Regions from separate parts of the Mesorhizobium sp. CNPSo 4689 genome, predicted to be linked through region 1. Evidence: predicted binding sites of a transcription regulator. Region 1 holds the regulator's gene; the other holds the start of a gene.

Region 1 (3,475 bases):
GGGCGGCACCTTGGTCGCCTCGGCGTTGAAGAGCAGCAGCACGCCATCGCCGCAGCGGAAGAACACATGCCTGCCCTCGACTTTGCCGAGCACCTCGAGCCCGAGCACGTCGGCGTAAAATGCTTCCGCGGCAGCCAGATCGGTGACGTAGAGGGCCGATTCGAGGATGGCGGAAGGTCTCATGGAAAACCTATACGACCGCCATCTGCTGCAGGCTGACCAGGCGCTGGATGCCCTTCTTGGCCAGGCCCATCAGCGCGGCGAACTGGTCTTCCGAGAAGGGTTCGCCCTCGGCCGTGCCCTGGATCTCGACGATGCCGCCCTTGCCGGTCATGACGAAATTGGCGTCGGTGCCGGCGGAAGAATCCTCGATATAGTCGAGGTCGATGACCGGCTGGCCGTCATGGATGCCGCAGGAAATCGCCGCGACATGGTCCTTCAGCACCTTGGCGACGCTGGCCATCTGCCGCGCTTCCATCCAGCGCAGGCAATCGTAAAGCGCCACCCAGCCGCCGGTGATCGAGGCGGTGCGGGTGCCGCCATCGGCCTGGATGACGTCGCAGTCGACGGTGATCTGCTGCTCGCCCAGCGCCTGCAGGTCGACCACGGCGCGCAAGGAACGGCCGATCAGCCGCTGGATTTCCAGCGTGCGGCCGCCTTGCTTGCCGGCGGAAGCCTCGCGGCGCATACGCTCGCCGGTGGAACGCGGCAGCATGCCGTATTCCGCCGTCACCCAGCCCTTGCCGGAATTGCGCATCCAGGCCGGCACCTTTTCCTCCAGGCTCGCCGTGCACAGGACGTGCGTATCGCCGAACTTCACCAGGCACGAGCCTTCGGCATGTTTGGAGACGCCGCGCTCGAAGGAGATGGCGCGCATTTCGTCGGCTTGGCGTTTGGAGGGGCGCATTCAGGCCTCTTTCTTCTGGTTTTCCGGAATCGTGGGCGGCTTGTAGACGCATGCGGCCCATGGCGCAAAGGAAAATGGACCGGGTTGCGCGGGCACGGCCTAAGTCTATATTTGAACCGGAGGTTTTTGGCCCGAATGACCAAGGCAGTCGATCCCGCGTCGCAGTCGCCGGTGCTCCAGTCACTGGATATGCGTTCGCGCGACATTTTTCGGCGCATCGTCGATTCCTATCTGAGGGATGGCGAGCCGGTCGGTTCGCGCAGCCTGTCGCGCATCCTGCCGTCGTCGCTGTCGCCGGCCACCATCCGCAACGTGATGAGCGACCTCGAACATCTCGGCCTGATCTATGCGCCGCATATCTCGGCTGGCCGCTTGCCGACCCAGACCGGCCTGCGCTTCTTCGTCGACGCCTTCATGGAGCTTGGCGACCTTTCCGACGAGGAGCGCCGCATCATCGAGGCGCAGGTGCGCGCCTCCGGCTCGGGCGCGACGCTGGAGCAAATGCTGACCGAGGCCAGCCAGATGCTGTCGGGCATGTCGCGCGGCGCTGGCCTGGTGCTCGCCGCCAAGAACGAGGTAGCGCTCAAGCACATCGAATTCATCCAGCTCGAGCCGACCAAGGCGCTGGCCGTGCTGGTGTCGCAGAACGGCGATGTCGAGAACCGCGTCGTCGACCTGCCCGCCGGCATCACCGTCTCGCAATTGCACGAGGCCTCGAACTTCCTCAACGCCCATATCCGTGGCCGCACGCTGGCCGAGGCGCGCATCGAGATCGCCCGCATCAAGGAAGAGACCAGGGCAGCCCTCGACACGCTGTCGCAGGACCTGGTCGAGAAGGGTCTGGCGGTGTGGGCCGGCGCCGACAGTGGCCTGCCGGCGCGTCTTATCGTGCGCGGGCGCGCCAATCTCTTGGAAAACGTCACCGCCCAGGCCGACATCGAGTTGCTGCGCCATCTGTTCGAGGACTTGGAGACGCAGGACGGGCTGGTCCAGCTGCTCGACCTTGCCGAGGAAGGACCGGGCGTGCGCATCTTCATCGGCTCGGAAAACAAGCTGTTTTCGCTGTCCGGCTCGTCGCTGGTCGTCGCGCCCTACCGCGACAAGGACGCCCGCGTCGTCGGTGCACTCGGCGTCATCGGCCCGACGCGCCTGAACTACGCCCGCATAGTGCCGATGGTCGACTATACGGCGCAGCTTATTTCGCGCATGCTGCGCTAGGTGAATTGGTATTCAGGTGAGGCCGGCCTGCAAACGCGGGTCGAAAACCACCATGTTGGTCGCTTCGCGCCCGTCTTCGACTCCGGTGCTGACCCGAATCTCAACACACCTTGGAAGAAACAGGCGGCCGAGGAGAAAAAGAATGGCGTTGGAATCGCTAAAAGCCCAGATCAGCCTGTTGCTCGAGGAAATGGTCAACCAGCCCGAGGACCAGCACGAAGTACAGGAGCAGCTGCGCGAAAAGCTGAGGGAGCTGCGCGCCATGGGCCTGCCGCTGCCGGCCGATCTCGTTGAACTGGAAAAGCGTCTCGACGACGATTTCTACGCTGCCGGGACCTGAACCGGCGATCCTTCAAATCCCTATGTGCCGAGGCCCTGCTCGGAACAAGCAGGCGGGTCTGCCCGTTTCGCTGGTCAAGGTGATCCGGAGACTACAATGATCCGATTGTTCGGTCCGGCGGTCGTTGTCGCGGCTCTGTTTGTCGCCACCACCAGCTTCGCGCAGCAGGCGGACCAGCCGGTGCTGACGGGGAAAGCCGCCTTCGGCGACTGGAAGGCCGACAGGCCGGGGGTGCGTCGATTGATCAGGCCTGATGATATGCTGGCCCCTTACCTCACCGAATCCGCGTCCAACGGAGCCGGCCTGGCCGACCGTCCCGAAGACGCCAAGCCAATTCTGCCGCCGGGCTTTTCGGTAGAGCTGATTGCCTCCGGCATCGACAGTCCGCGTGTCGTACGCGTCGCCCCGAACGGCGACCTCTTCGTCGCCGACAGCAAGGCAAACCAGATACGCGTCTACCGTCTCACCGAGGGCAGCGCCAAGCCTGCCGAGGAAACCACCTTTGCCAAAGGCCTCAACCGGCCCTACGGCATCGCCTTCTACCCGCCGGGCGACAAGCCGCAATGGGTCTATGTCGCCAACAGCAACAGCGTCGTGCGCTTTGCCTATCGCGACGGCGACCTGAAGGCCGCCGGCGAGCCGGAGTCCATTGTCGCCGACATCCCCTCCAGCCACCACTGGACCCGCGACATCGCCTTCTCGCCCGACGGCAAGACGCTCTATCTGTCGGTCGGCTCCGGCTCGAATGTTGCCGAGGGTATCGGCAAGGAACCGGAGGGCGGGCTCGAGCCATGGGTGAAATCGCAGCCGCTGGGCGCGGTCTGGGGCTCCGAGCAAGGCCGCGCCGATGTTCTTGCCTTCGATCCCGACGGCAAGAACCGACGCAGCTTCGCCACCGGGCTGCGCAACTGTTCCGGCATGACCGTTCAGCCAGCCACAGGCGCGCTCTGGTGCGTCGTCAACGAGCGCGACGAACTCGGCGACAATGTCCCGTTCGAATATGCGACGAC
Region 2 (3,475 bases), on a different contig from region 1:
AGCCTGCCCGCGGCAAGATCCTCGGCGAAACGAAGCCGCGGTGCCTGGTAGAGGCCGAAGCCGAGCCGCACCAGAGTGGCGCTGGTGTCGGAATTGGCCACGGTGACCAGCGACGGCAGGACGATCTCGCGGACCTTGCCGTCGACCATGAACTCCAACGGCATTACCTGTCCGGTGCGCGAGGAGACAAAACCGATCGTCCTGTGCCCGGCAAGATCGTCGAGAGAGCGCGGCACGCCGTGGCGCTCGAGATAGGCGGGGCTGGCGACGGTGATCTCGCGCGCGGTGCCCAGCCGGCGCACGATCATGTCGCTGTCGGGAAGCACGCCGGCGCGGATCACGCAGTCGACGCCTTCGCGCACCAGATCCACCAGACGATCCCCCTCGCCTATGTGCACGGTCAGACCCGGATGGCGGGCGAGCAGCGCCGGCAGCTCCGGCAGGATGAAGGTGCGCGCCATATGGCCGTTGACGTCGACGCGCAGCCGCCCCCGAACCTCGTTCGCGCCGAAGCCGCCTTCGGCATCCTCGATGTCGGCCAGGATGCCGGTGCAGCGCTGATAATAGGCCTCGCCATCGAGTGTCGTGGTGACGTGGCGGGTGGTCCGCCGCAGGAGTTGCACGCCCAATCGTTCCTCGAGTTGCTTGATCGCGGAGGTAGCGGTGGAGCGCGGCAATCCGAGATCGGCGGCGGCGGCCGTGAAGCTGCGCCGCTCCACGACGCGGGTGAACAGGCGCATGCTATCGAGCTTGTCCATTTTTTTCGATTGTTCGTCTTTTTTGAATAGAGAAGGCATTTATTGCCTGATTATATCCGCCAGACGGGAGAATAAATAGATGCCATCGCAAATCGATGGAGACGACCATGACCAAGACCAATCGCCCGATAGCCCTGATCACCGGCGGCAGCCGTGGATTGGGACGCAACACCGCGCTCAGCCTCGCCCGCAAGGGCGTCGACCTGGTGATTACCTACCGCTCCCGCGCGGATGAGGCCCAGGCGGCCGTCGCGGAGATCGAGGCGGCGGGCGGCCGCGCCGCGGCGCTGCAACTCGATACGGGCACGGTCGCAACCTTCCCGGCCTTCGTCGAGGTGCTGGAGCGCACGCTGCGCGAGACCTGGCAGCGCGACCAGTTCGACTTCCTCGTCAACAATGCCGGCACCGGCCTGCGCAAGACCATCGCCGAGACGACCGAAGAGGAATTCGACACGCTGGTGAACATCCACCTCAAGGGCGTATTCTTCCTCACCCAGGCGCTGCTGCCGCTGATCGCGGATGGTGGCCGCATCATCAATGTGTCGAGCGGGTTGGCGCGCTTCTCGGTCCCCGGCTCATCTGCTTATGCGATGATGAAGGGCGGCATCGAGGTGTTCACGCGCTATCTCGCCAAGGAACTCGGCGCCCGCCACATCACCGCCAACACAGTAGCACCCGGCGCGATCGCAACCGACTTCAACGGCGGCCATGTGCGCGACGACGCCGAGATCAACCGCATGGTGGCAGGCGTCACCGCGCTCGGCCGCGCCGGCGTGCCCGACGATATCGGCCCGATGATCGCCTCGCTGCTGTCGGACGACAGCCGCTGGGTCAACGCCCAACGCATCGAAGTGTCGGGCGGCATGAACATTTAGCCAGGCACCTCATCTTCCCACGCCGATCCTGGGCGGCGCAGCGGGCATTTTTCGTGGCCAAAGCCAATAGCAATCGGCGCGTTCCAAAACCGGGCGACTGCTCAAACAAAATTTCGCGCCATTGCGCCCTCTCGCGCGCCTTGACTCTCGCCAGCCAGCAGCCTATTTCACCGGCACGTTAGCACTCGCCATTGGTGAGTGCTAACCAAGGGTCCGGCGCTGCCGGGCTTGGTTTGTCCGGCTTCGCCGGACGGAGGAACAGTTCTCACCGTTCTCATTTCGAGGAAGAAAAAATGGCAAAGTCGAAGTTCCGCCCGCTTCATGACCGCGTGGTCGTTCGCCGGGTTGAATCCGAATCCAAGACGGCCGGCGGGATCATCATCCCGGATACGGCGAAGGAAAAGCCGCAGGAAGGCGAGATCATCGCCGTCGGTTCCGGCGCCCGCGACGAAGCCGGCAAGCTCGTCCCCCTGGACGTCAAGGCTGGCGACCGCATCCTGTTCGGCAAGTGGTCGGGCACCGAAGTCAAGCTCAATGGCGAAGACCTTCTGATCATGAAGGAATCCGACATCATGGGCATCATCGGCTGAATATCGGCCTCACCGTCATCTAAATCTGCGGGCTCGATCAAAGCCCCTGCCAGGAGCTAAACATGGCTGCCAAAGAAGTAAAATTCTCCCGCGACGCCCGTGAGCGCATGCTGCGCGGCGTCAACATCCTCGCCGACGCGGTGAAGGTCACGCTCGGCCCCAAGGGCCGCAACGTCGTCATCGACAAGTCGTTCGGCGCCCCGCGCATCACCAAGGACGGCGTCACCGTCGCCAAGGAAATCGAACTTGAGGACAAGTTCGAGAACATGGGCGCGCAGATGGTCCGCGAAGTTGCTTCGAAGACCAACGACATCGCCGGCGACGGCACCACGACCGCGACGGTTCTCGCGCAGTCGATCGTCCAGGAAGGTCACAAGGCGGTTGCCGCCGGCATGAACCCGATGGACCTGAAGCGCGGCATCGACCTCGCCGTCACCGAAGTCGTCGTGGCGCTCGGCAAGGCCGCCAAGAAGATCAAGACCTCCGAGGAAGTCGCCCAGGTCGGCACGATCTCGGCCAATGGCGACGAGTCGGTCGGCGCCATGATCGCCGAAGCGATGCAGAAGGTCGGCAACGAGGGCGTCATCACGGTCGAGGAAGCCAAGACCGCCGAGACCGAACTCGAAGTCGTCGAAGGCATGCAGTTCGACCGCGGCTACCTGTCGCCCTACTTCGTCACCAACGCCGACAAGATGGTTGCCGATCTCGAGGACGCCTACATCCTGCTCCACGAGAAGAAGCTCTCCAACCTACAGGCGATGCTGCCGGTCCTCGAGGCCGTCGTGCAGACCTCCAAGCCGCTGCTCATCATCTCGGAAGACGTCGAAGGCGAGGCTCTGGCCACGCTGGTCGTCAACAAGCTGCGTGGCGGCCTGAAGATCGCCGCCGTCAAGGCGCCGGGCTTCGGTGATCGCCGCAAGGCCATGCTGGAAGACATCGCCATCCTCACCGGTGGCCAGGTCATCTCGGAAGACCTCGGCATCAAGCTCGAGAATGTCGGCCTCAACATGCTCGGCCGCGCCAAGAAGGTGTCGATCTCCAAGGAGAACACCACCATCGTCGACGGCGCCGGCAAGAAGGCCGAGATCCAGGGCCGCGTCGCCCAGATCAAGCAGCAGATCGAGGAGACCACCTCGGACTACGACAAGGAGAAGCTGCAGGAACGTCTCGCGAAGCTCGCGGGCGGCGTTGCGGTGATCCGCGTCGGCGGTGCGACGGAAGTCGAAGTCAAGGAAAAGAAGGACCGCGTCGA

What was found. Region 1 encodes HrcA, which represses chaperone genes, less so after heat shock. Its sites were predicted from a motif close to GTTAGCACTCNCNNNNNGNGAGTGCTAAC; they were not measured.
Region 2: a site for HrcA is predicted at 1,811-1,839, ahead of groES (co-chaperone GroES). Genes of this name have one in related genera too.

Annotation. Positions count from the first base shown of each region.
Region 1 is NZ_JBWLUZ010000030.1:39,903-43,377, reverse strand. It holds gene AC04SI_RS26680 (VOC family protein) at 1-183, opposite strand, end outside; gene rph (ribonuclease PH) at 191-907, opposite strand; gene hrcA (heat-inducible transcriptional repressor HrcA) at 1,043-2,125, shown strand; gene AC04SI_RS26665 (hypothetical protein) at 2,268-2,465, shown strand; gene AC04SI_RS26660 (PQQ-dependent sugar dehydrogenase) at 2,562-3,475, shown strand, end outside.
Region 2 is NZ_JBWLUZ010000042.1:12,210-15,684, forward strand. It holds gene AC04SI_RS29565 (LysR family transcriptional regulator) at 1-758, opposite strand, end outside; gene AC04SI_RS29570 (SDR family NAD(P)-dependent oxidoreductase) at 866-1,633, shown strand; gene groES (co-chaperone GroES) at 1,927-2,223, shown strand; gene groL (chaperonin GroEL) at 2,286-3,475, shown strand, end outside.